DNA from 3 places in the Mesorhizobium sp. CCNWLY176 genome. Region 1 is predicted to be linked to each of the others. Evidence: predicted binding sites of a transcription regulator. Region 1 holds the regulator's gene; each other region holds the start of a gene.

The links. Region 1 encodes LexA, which represses DNA repair genes until DNA is damaged. Its sites were predicted from a motif close to TGTTCNNNNTGTGTTCNG; they were not measured.
Region 2: the regulator LexA is predicted to act here: its motif matches at 1,731-1,748, upstream of WBQ96_RS19155 (ImuA family protein).
Region 3: the regulator LexA is predicted to act here: its motif matches at 1,872-1,889, upstream of WBQ96_RS05500 (PA0069 family radical SAM protein).

The regions. Positions count from the first base shown of each region.
Region 1 is NZ_JBBBDZ010000016.1:133,115-136,762, forward strand. Features, by position in the region: gene WBQ96_RS23105 (ComEC/Rec2 family competence protein) at 1-2,049, shown strand, start outside; gene lexA (transcriptional repressor LexA) at 2,070-2,786, opposite strand; gene WBQ96_RS23115 (molybdopterin molybdotransferase MoeA) at 2,969-3,648, opposite strand, start outside.
Region 2 is NZ_JBBBDZ010000011.1:178,173-181,820, forward strand. Features, by position in the region: gene WBQ96_RS19145 (hypothetical protein) at 1-890, opposite strand, end outside; gene WBQ96_RS19150 (nuclear transport factor 2 family protein) at 1,131-1,544, opposite strand; gene WBQ96_RS19155 (ImuA family protein) at 1,790-2,524, shown strand; gene WBQ96_RS19160 (Y-family DNA polymerase) at 2,439-3,648, shown strand, end outside.
Region 3 is NZ_JBBBDZ010000002.1:541,838-545,485, forward strand. Features, by position in the region: gene moaB (molybdenum cofactor biosynthesis protein B) at 1-449, shown strand, start outside; gene WBQ96_RS05495 (glycosyltransferase) at 471-977, opposite strand; gene WBQ96_RS05500 (PA0069 family radical SAM protein) at 1,963-3,117, shown strand; gene WBQ96_RS05505 (ribonuclease HII) at 3,378-3,648, shown strand, end outside.

The DNA of each region.
Region 1 (3,648 bases):
GCCAATGGCCGTGTGCGATTGACCATTGATGTACTGGCAACGGCAAGGCCGACGCTGCGCTACGCGCCGGACCGCGTTCGCGTCTCGGCCCGGAAAATCCCGCCGGGGCTGATGGTCGGATCGGAAATCAGGGGCTCGGTCAAGCTGATGTCGCCTTCCGGCCCCGTGCGGCCCGACAGCTATGATTTTTCCTTCAAGAGCTATTTTGACAGAATTGGTGCAAGCGGCTTTTTTCTGCGTGGGCCTGAACTCGTAGAACCGACTGCTCAGTCTTCCGCCCGCGTTCGCTTCTCCATCTGGGTTGAAAATGCCCGCAATATCATTGCGGATCGCATCCGAAGCCAGATCGGCGGCCCGGAAGGTGAGATCGCGGCCGCTCTTGTGGTCGGCATTCGCGCCGGCATTCCCGAGGACATCAATGAATCGATGCGCCGCACGGGCATCTATCACATCATCTCGATCTCCGGCCTGCATATGGCGCTTGTAGCGGGAACGGTCATGGGGACGCTGCGCGCAGCATTTGCCTTGTTTCCGGGACTTTCTTCGCGCCGGCCGGTCAAGAAATATGCCGCCGCCGCAGCTCTTGTCGCGATCGCGTCTTATCTTTTCATCTCCGGCGGCGAGGTAGCGGCTCAACGCAGCTTCATCATGCTGGCGATCATGCTTGCGGCACTGCTGTTCGATCGCGGCGCGCTCACCATGCGCAATCTGGCGATCTCGGCCATAGTAGTCATTGCGATCTCGCCGCATGAGGTGATCGGCCCGAGCTTCCAGATGTCCTTTGCTGCGACCGCAGCGCTCGTCGGCGCTTATGCCCTGTGGGCGGAAAGGCGCTCGCAAAGGTCAAAACCTTTTGTTCCACCGGGCAATGTGTCGCTGATTGCCGGTTTGACCAGGCGCACGATCGGCTCCGTCGGCGCACTCGCCATGACCTCGATCATTGCCGGGCTCGCGACGACCGCATTTGGCGCCTATCACTTTCAAAGGGTCTCGCCGCTTAGCCTTCTCGCCAATCTCGGCGTCATGCCCGCCGTATCGATCCTTGTCATGCCTTTCGCCGTCGCCGGCTCATTGGCGATGCCGCTCGGCCTGGATGGTCCGTTCTTCTACGTCATGGGCAAAGGGCTGACGGCGATGATCGTCATTTCGCAATGGATATCGGATCGCTCGCCCGTCGATGCGGTCGGGCTGGTTTCGGGGCAATCCCTGGTATTGCTCACCGTCGCGCTGGTGATTGCGACCATGGCATCCACATGGCTGCGACTGCTGGCGGTGCCTTTCACGCTCGCTGGAATGCTGCTTCTGGCAGACGTTCGGGCGCCCGACATTCTCGTCTCGGAAGATGCGAGACTGGTGGCTGTACCGGTCGATGATGAAAATCTCGCAGTCAACCGCGCGCGGCCGAACGAATTCACGATCGAAAACTGGAAGCGCGCGCTGTTATCGGAAAATCTGATCAAGCCGGTCGATACGATTAACGATGCCGGCAAGAAAAAGCCAAGCCGGGAAGGGCGTCGTAATTCGTCGAACGGCACGTCCTTCGATGATTCCGCGGAAAATGAAGCAGCCGGTCTTGCATCAAGCGATACGACTATTTCGTCCGAACAATCTCCCGGAAAGCTGGCGAACTTGCTCCCCGCTGGTTTCGACTGCCACGATGGTCTTTGTCTGGCGACGCACCGATCCGGCGCGATTATCGCACACGCCGCCGATTGGCGTTCCGCGCGGCGCGCCTGCGATTATACGAGCCTTATCGTGGTCGACGACGCGACAGCCGAGGATGTCTGCGAGGAACCGGTGCCACTTGTCGTCACCAAACGCGAACTGGCCAAATTCGGCAGTGCCGCCATCTATCTGAATGGAGACATTTCAGAGCGACGCGCCGAAATCCGCTTTGCGCTGACACAACCGTATCGCCCCTGGCATACGCAGCGAGCCTTTTCTCGAGAGGCGCGCGGGTTGTCGCCATATCAACTAAGAGAAAGTAAGCCGGCGAACAATCAGTTCAAAAAGTCCAGATACTCAAATTCGCGAAGCGCCAAACCGTAACCTGGCGGCGCCGCGCATCATCAGTAGCGCCGGATCAATCCCACCAGCTTGCCCTGGACCTTCACGCGGTCAGGTCCGAAAATCCGCGTTTCATAGGCCGGGTTTGCTGCCTCCAGCGCAATCGATGCGCCCTTGCGGCGGAAGCGCTTGAGCGTGGCCTCCTCTTCATCCACCAGCGCAACGACGATTTCGCCGGGATTTGCCGTGTTGGCATTTCGGATGATGACCGTGTCGCCGTCAAAAATGCCGGCCTCGATCATCGAATCGCCTTTGACTTCAAGGGCGTAGTGCTCGCCGCCCATGATCATCTCCGGCGGCACGGAGATGGAATGCGTCTTGTGCTGGATGGCCTCGATCGGCACACCGGCGGCAATCCGGCCCATTACCGGGATTGATACAGCGGACCCGACATCGTCATTGCCGGCCACAGGGCTACGCGCAGGTTCCGGCCGACGGCCGAGGCTTCCTTCGATGACGCTCGGCGAGAATTTCGCGCGCTGCGGCGCCAGCCCGGGAGCCATGGAATCGGGCAAACGCAGAACTTCGAGCGCTCGAGCACGATTCGGTAGTCGGCGAATGAACCCGCGCTCTTCAAGAGCCGTGATCAACCTGTGGATGCCGGATTTCGACGCAAGGTCCAACGCTTCCTTCATTTCATCGAAGGAGGGGGGGATTCCGGCTTCTTTCATCCTCTCGTGGATGAACATTAGAAGCTCGTGTTGCTTGCGCGTCAGCATGGCCACCCCCGAAGAATCAAATCAAAAACAAAACCAGAACAAACACTATCTGTTCCATTTGTGTTCTGCAACCGTTTAAATTTTAATGAATATATTAACGTGGTGGAAACAATACGCGAACACTCCGACTTTGGAGACTCTCGACCGAACAGGAGCGGAACGAAAGTCTCTGAAGCTTCAGGTCAGCGAATTTTCAGGACGGTGCACGGCGCGCCGGCCTCAGCCGCCGGCGCAAAAGGCTCGCGGATAATCAATGCATTGGCCTCGGTGAAGGTCCTCAGCATCGAGGAGTCCTGGATCTCGAATGGCGTCGCAACGAGCCCGGTGTCGTCGTCTCGAAGAACGGCGCGCACATAGTCCTGACGCAGATCGTTGGCCTGCATCGCCGTGCCGAGGAACGCCTCATGAATGTCCGGCACATGGTGTCGCCCGCCAAGCCGCGCCAGCAGCGGCTTCAGGAACAGATGCGAGCAGACGAGGCTCGCCACCGGATTTCCGGGCAGGCCGATGCAGCGGGTGTGTCCAAGCCTGCCGAACATCAGCGGCTTGCCGGGCCGCATTGCAATCTTCCAGAAATCGAGGGTTACGCCTTCCTCGGTCAGCACGTCGTGGATGAAATCGTGGTCGCCAACCGATGCGCCGCCCAGCGTCACGATCACGTCAGCGCCGGCCTCCACGGCGCGCTTGATCAGCGCCGAGATGGCCTCCTTGCGATCGGGCGCGATGCCGAGGTCGAGCACCCGTGCGCCAACCGATTCGGCGATCGCTGCCACGCCATAGCTGTTGGAGGCGATGATCTGGTCGGGGCCTGGTTCGCTGCCCGGCGGCAAAAGCTCGTCGCCGGTGGCGATGATCGCCAGCA
Region 2 (3,648 bases), on a different contig from region 1:
TGCGCGTCCAGCGTCTCAAGCTGCTTGATGCGCTCTTGATCAAGCGGGCCGGTTTCTGTGATCTGGCGCTTTAGGTCATCGCTCATGCCGAGGGCGGTCACGGCAAGCGGCACGCGCCCGTGCTCGAACACACACTCTAGAACCCAGGCCTGATCGAGGATGGTGACCGTTACGCCATGCTCTTTCAGCAGCGCCGCTTCGATATCGGCCCGATCTTTCGCGCGCGCATTACGGCTCGTGATGAAGTAAATTTTGGTGTAGCCGCGATCCGTCTCGACGATCTTCTTAACGTCGCTGCGGACCTTGCCCTTCCACGCTTCCTTTGCGCTGATCGCAAACGCCCAGCGCTCGGATGCGGCCTCCAGCTGGCCGATATACCAGCGGTCGGCAATCCCCGCGCTGACTTCATAGGTTTCAGTGTCAACCTTGCCATCACCGCCGCCGCTAGGGCCGGTGTTCGGACGCAAGTTCGGGCATATTTCGACGGCGGCCAGCTTGCGCGCGAATTTCTCGAAGACATTCTCTTCATTGCGCGCCGTGATCGTATCGAGGTGGTTTGCCAGCACCTCGCGCGTCAGCGCGAACTCGACGTCGCCCTTAGTGTCTGAATACAGGTAGGGACGCCGCGCCCGCATAAAGCTGGACGGCGCATATCGGGGGCGGTCTTCGGGTGCATCGTCTGTCATGCGCACGAATATAGAGTGCGCCGGACTAGCGAGGCAAATCGTACAACGCCGAAATACTATGGAAATCAAACCTCGTGACGCTTCGCCGGCCGTCTCCGCACGAACAAGGCGCTCAGCAATACTCTCATCAAGCATTGCGCGCCTAAGAGATTGCGCGGAATTCCGGTAGACCTCAGCATAACCGCCGTCGTCGAGCGCCTTCACCCCGTAGTTGCTTCAGTCGAGATGCCGCCAACGCCTGTTTTCGGCTGTACTTTCGGCATAGCTGCCTCTGCTTCCCAAGGGGTACTGGCGTGTCGCGCTTCGAGGGTCCGCTTGTGGCGCTAGGCCGACGCCAAGAACTCGATACCCGACTGTCGGCTTCCCACCAAATTCGAGACAGCTTGGTATTCAGGTCTAGGTGCTGAACGAAACCGATCCCCAAGCCGCCTCTACTGCGACGATTTACCGGGAAGACGTCATCGTTGCGCGGTCTGCCGATGAAAAATATTCGTTCACGGAGATTATCTTACCTTCGGCGGCGCGCATCTTCTGAACGAACTGGACGTCCCGCGTTGTGCCGTCGGGCATAGATACTTTGAGCACAAATTCGGCGAAGACTCCGCCTGGATCATCAGCTGATTGATGAACGTCGCCTTTGTATCCAATGATGTGGATGCCGGCGGCTTCCGCTTGATCCCACAATGGCTGCATGGCTCGGACGAACGCCTCTCTGCCGATAATCTTGCGGGGTCGGTCTGTTGCGAATGGAAAGTTGAACTCGATGTCCTCGTGGTACAGACTCAATTGCCCTTCACGATCGCCGCGACAGACACAATCGATCTGTTTCTCAAAAAGCTGCTTCGTGGTCAGTGCCATTGTTTTCTCGGATACCGCTCCCAGCTGACCAAGTTTACACGCTGGCAGGTCCGCTTTCCACTCCGGAGAGGCCGAACCGAAATCGACTTCATCGGGGCCGTTCGGGTGCGTCCTCCATTCGGTTACGCCTGCACATCGACCGCTTTGGGCATCAAAGGTTCCCTCTTGACTCTTCTACAAAAAGAGCAGAACAAATAGCGAACATTCACATTGAGCGAGTTACTTTGGTGCGGCTGAATCCCGCTGTGGAATCCTTGCGCGCCAGCATTGGGCATATCGAAGGCAACAATCAGCGCGCAAAGGCGGTGCTTCCTTTCGGGGTCGCAGCAATGGATGCGCGCCTGCCCGGAAACGGACTGGCTCTTGGAGCCCTTCACGAGGTTGCAGGTGGTGGAAACGGCGCGATCGATGGCGCGGCTGCAGCTTTATTTGTTGCCGGTATCGCTGCTCGCACGAAAGGCAAGATTCTTTGGTGCATCACGAGACCAGATTTGTTTGCGCCGGCACTGGCCCAGGCAGGCCTGCCGCCGGACCGGGTGATCTATGTCGAAGCCGGAGACGAAAAAGCAGTGCTTGCCTGTTTCGAGGAAGGACTACGTCACGGAGGCCTTGGAGCTGCGATTGCCGAGGTGGCGCATCTCACAATGACAGCCTCCCGGCGACTTCAGCTTGCCGCGGAGGCATCTGGAACTCTGGCCATCGCCTTGCGGCGCTGGCGACGACAGACAGAAGCAGCCGATTTCGGGCAACCGACCGCAGCAGTCACAAGGTGGCGCATCTCGGTTCTGCCATCCACTCCCCTGCCCGTTCCGGGCGTGGGCCGCGCACGCTGGCTGGTGGAGTTAATCCGGGCTCGTGCGGGCGAAAGTGCGGATTTCGAGTTGGAGGGGTGCGATGACAAGGGTCGTCTCGCTGTTCCTGCCCACCTGGCCAACGGATCGCATCAGAAGGAACTCGGGCGACGCTTCGCCTCCGCCTGACCAGCCATTGGTTTTGGTCGGCCGGGACGGAAGCAGGCGGATCGTGCAGGCACTCGATGCCGCCGCCCATGGCGCCGGATTGCGCGTCGGAATGCCTGTTGCCAAGGCTCAGGTGCTTGTGCCTGGGTTGCTCATCCTCGATGGCGAACCGGACGCCGACGCGGCTGCCCTTGAACGTCTCGCGATATGGATGTTGCAGCGTTATGCCCCGGTCGTAGCCTCGGCCCCCCCTGACGGGATAGTCATCGACACAACAGGAAGCGATCACCTCCATGGCGGCGAAGGGGCAATGCTGGCCGACATGATTCATCGCCTGTCGGGCTCGGGTATTGCCGCAAGGACGGCTGTCGCCGACACTTGGGGTGCAGCCCATGCAGTGGCTCGATACGCGGGCGAACCCATTTCGATTGTCGAACCCGGCAAGAGCTTGGCCGCAATCAGCCCGCTGCCGGTTGCGGCACTCCGTCTGTCATCAGATATTGTCGCAGGCCTGCAGGTTCTTGGATTTCGAACGACCTCTGATCTGTTTGCACAGCCGCGGGCACCTCTGACTTTGCGCTTTGGCCCCGAGCTTGGCCGTCGCATCGATCAGGCGGTCGGCGACACGCGCGAACCAATCGATGCGATCCGTCCACCTGACATGATCGAGGTTCGACGCGCCTTTGCCGAACCGATCGGTGCTGCCGAGACGATTGCTCGCTACATCGGCAAGCTTGTCACCGAGCTTTGCAAACGCCTTGAAGAACGCGGCGTTGGCGTACGCCGCCTCGATCTGGTCTGCCATCGCGTCGACAATCGTGTGCAGGCAATTCGCGTCGGTACAGCATTGCCGGTACGTGACACCAAGCGTCTTACGCGCCTGGTCTGCGACAAGATCGAAACGATTGAGCCAGGCTTTGGCATCGAGATCATGACGCTTGCTGCGACGGCGGTTGAACCTTTCGAGCAGAAACAGCAGGTCACAAGCCTGATCGACGATCCCGTGGCCGATGTTTCCGGACTTGTTGATATCCTCACCAATCGCGTCGGTGAGCAAAGGTTGTTTCGTGTAACATCGGTTGCCAGTGACGTCCCTGAACGCTCGGTCGCCCGCATTCCCGCGATGGCCCCGGAGACAGAAGCAA
Region 3 (3,648 bases), on a different contig from region 1:
CCGACCGCATCACCGAGGCCGGCCACATGCTTGCCGCACGTGACATCGTCACCGACGACAAGGACAAGATACGCGCGCAGGTTCTGGAATGGTCGCGCAACGACGCCATCGACGTCGTCATCACCACCGGGGGCACCGGCTTCACCGGCCGCGACGTGACGCCCGAAGCGCTGGAACCCATCTTCGAAAAGCGCATGGATGGCTTTTCCGAGGTCTTCCACCGCATTTCCTACGACAAGATCGGCACCTCGACGATCCAGTCGCGGGCGACCGGCGGCGTCGTCAACGCCACCTTCGTCTTCGTCCTGCCCGGCTCGCCCGGCGCCTGCAAGGACGCCTGGGACGGCATCATTAAGGCGCAGCTCGACTACCGTCACATGCCCTGCAATTTCGTGGAAATCATGCCGCGGCTCGACGAGCATCTCAAGCGCGGCGACAAGACGGCCTGATCTTGGCCGCTCTGCTATGGGTTATTTGCGCAGCGGCGCCACACGAATTTCGGCCGAAATCCGCTTCGTCGCCAGTCCGCGCGCAACCGCTTCGGCGTCTGCCGCATAGCGCGACAGGGGAAGCGCCTGCGACTTCCTGATGACCAGCCCCTCGCTCAGTGCTGTTCTCGAGGTCAGCACGCGCGAGAAGAAGGGCTGCCTGTCCAGCCGCGAGCGGGAAAAGCGGGCAGGCATGGCCATCATCTCCATGTGGTCCTGCACGGCCTCGGTCCAGCCATCCACCAACCGCGCCCCGGGTTCCAGCAGCAGCAGCCAGTCGCTCTTGGCCTGCGCCACGCCGGCACCTATGCCGCCGGTGATGTAGTGACAGCCGGCCTGATCGGCGACCTTATGCGTCTGATCCGACGAGCCGAGATCGCACACGATAACCTCGCGCACCGTGCCCTCAACAGCAGCACCAACCAGCGACGCCAGCGTGCGGGCCAGCGCTTCCTCGTTGTTCCGGGTTTCGATTACAACCGACAGCATAATATTCGCGTAGCCTAAACTTTTACCGAGCGCCACTTCGTAATTAGCCGGTTAGGGTTCAGCGGGCTGAATCTGTGTGGCACGCGCCTGCGTTGACGATGAGCGAAGACGGAACATGCAGTTCGTCATCCCGGGCGGAACATACGCGAAGCGGATGCGCAGACCCGGGATCCATGCCGGAACATCTGTGACGGCTGCCGCGGTGCAGAACTTCTAACGCTGAAAGTGGGGAAAGATTCTCACTCGATTTCGACCCAACCCACTGTTTTCCCTCACCCCACACATTTTTTCACGCCCAATCTATCCACACCCCAAAAAACCGCCTGCATAATCCCCACATCGCTCTTGCGGGACCGGGTTCTGGAACCGGGATCGGGGAGAGCGGCGGTGACCTCCCGCCCTGGTGTGGTAGCCAGGGCCCCGAGGGCCCGACACAGGCCGGCGTCCTGCGGCCGCATGCTCTGGCTGGAAGCTTCAGGTGAAAGCCTGTGGCGGAAAGATCAAGGGCAGATCGCGCAGGATGCGGAGAACCCGCGGCGTCTTGTCCATGGAATGTACATGGAGCGGGCGTTGTGACCGGCCGACTTCGGGACAAGCACCGAGCGGGGTGCAGAAGCTGCGCCACGTATTTTACACTAGGAAGGCACGGCCATGCGCCCCGCTTCCCGGCTCTTTGACAATGGCCAGATGCGAAAGCAGGCGTGGCGATGATGAAGCGCGCCTCTCCTTCTCCCCTTGTGGGAGAAGGTGGCCAACCCGAAGCGGAGGTCGGATGAGGGGTGTTGGACGGAGTGTGGACGCCGGAATTTCTTCCAACACCCCTCATCCGTCTTGGCGCTGCGCGCCAATCCACCTTCTCCCACAAGGGGAGAAGGAAAGGGACCTAATTCACAAAGTTCTTGCTTTGTTCTCATTTTCAAAATAGGAATAGTTTCATGAACGGCGCGATTCGCGCCCCCGCAAAACCCGGTTGGAGAACAGCGGAATGGAACCGATTGCACGCGCAGATGTTGCGGCTTTCAGGAACGGAGGTTCCGCGATGGCCAATGCGATGATCGAGGAAAGCGGCATCCGAATTCACGACGAACGCCGTCGTGGCCGCGCTGCCGGCATCAATCCGACCGGCCGGTTCGAGCCGGTGACGCGTCACGTCTTCGACGATGGCTGGAACAGTTTTGAGGAACTGCCGCCCTTCAAGACGGAGGTGCAGACCGAAAAGCCGCGCACCATCATCACCCGCAACACCTCGCCTGACATTTCCTTCGACCGTTCGATCAATCCCTATCGCGGCTGCGAGCATGGCTGTGTCTATTGCTTCGCCCGGCCGACCCACAGCTACATGGGCATGTCGCCGGGGCTCGATTTCGAATCCAAGCTGTTCGCCAAGCCGGATGCGGCAAAGCTGCTGGACAAGGAGCTTTCCAAGGAAGGCTATCAGGCCCGCACGATCGCCATCGGCACCAACACCGACCCCTACCAGCCGATCGAAAAGCAGTGGCGCATCATGCGCGAAATCCTGGAGGTCCTGGAGGCGCGCAACCACCCGGTCGGGATCGTCACCAAGTCGGCGCTGGTCACGCGCGACATCGATATCCTGTCGCGCATGGCCGAGCGTGGGTTGGCCAAGGTGGCATTGTCGGTGACAACACTGGACCGGATGCTTGCCCGCACCATGGAGCCGCGTGCTTCGACGCCGACCAAGCGCCTGGAGGCCATTCGCCAGTTGAGCGATGCCGGCATTCCGGTCGGCGTGATGGCCGCGCCCATCATTCCCGGTCTCAACGACCAGGAGATCGAGCGCATTCTGGACTCGGCTCGTGCCGCCGGCGCGCGCGAGGCAGGCTATGTCATCCTGCGCCTGCCGCTGGAGGTCAGCCCGATCTTCAAGGATTGGCTGCTGCGCCACTATCCCGACCGCTACCGGCACGTCATGTCGCTGATACGCTCGATGCGCGACGGCAAGGATTACGATGCCGAATGGGGCAAGCGCATGAAGGGCACTGGCCCCTATGCTTGGCAGATCGGCCGCCGCTTCGAAATCACCGCGCGCAAGCTCGGGCTCAATGTCGAGAGAAAGCAGCTGCGCACCGACCTGTTCGTCGGCGTCGAAAAGAAGAACGAACAGCTGATGCTGCTTTAGCCTTTGGTTTGTTGAGATTCGGGTCAGGCCGAGTCGAAAGTGATGGTTTTTGAGAACCGGAGCGGAGCGTACATTTGGGTACGTGAGCACCGGAAGCGCAGAAAGCCATCACTTGCAGGCCGGCATCACCCGAATATCGATAAACCGAAAATCCCGTCGGCTTTTCCCCGACTGCCGACGGTACCTTCCCTGCCCCCGCCCCTCGGCTCGGCTCGGAAGGACTTGCGGAGAATCGGGGCCGATGCGACCATCGCCGCACCATGGCTCGCGCACGCTCCGATTCTCCGCCCCTCTTCGAAATCCTCGAACGACCCGACTTTTCCGTCGAGACGCGAGCGATCGCGCGCGGTCAGTGGCCGGTCGCAGGAATGGACGAGGCCGGCCGCGGCCCGCTCGCCGGGCCGGTGGTCGCGGCAGCCGTCGTGCTCGACCCGCAGCGCATCCCGGCAGGGCTCGACGATTCCAAGCGGCTCACCGGCATACAGCGCGAGGAGCTGTTTTCGGAAATCCTTGCCACCGCTCTCGGCGTCT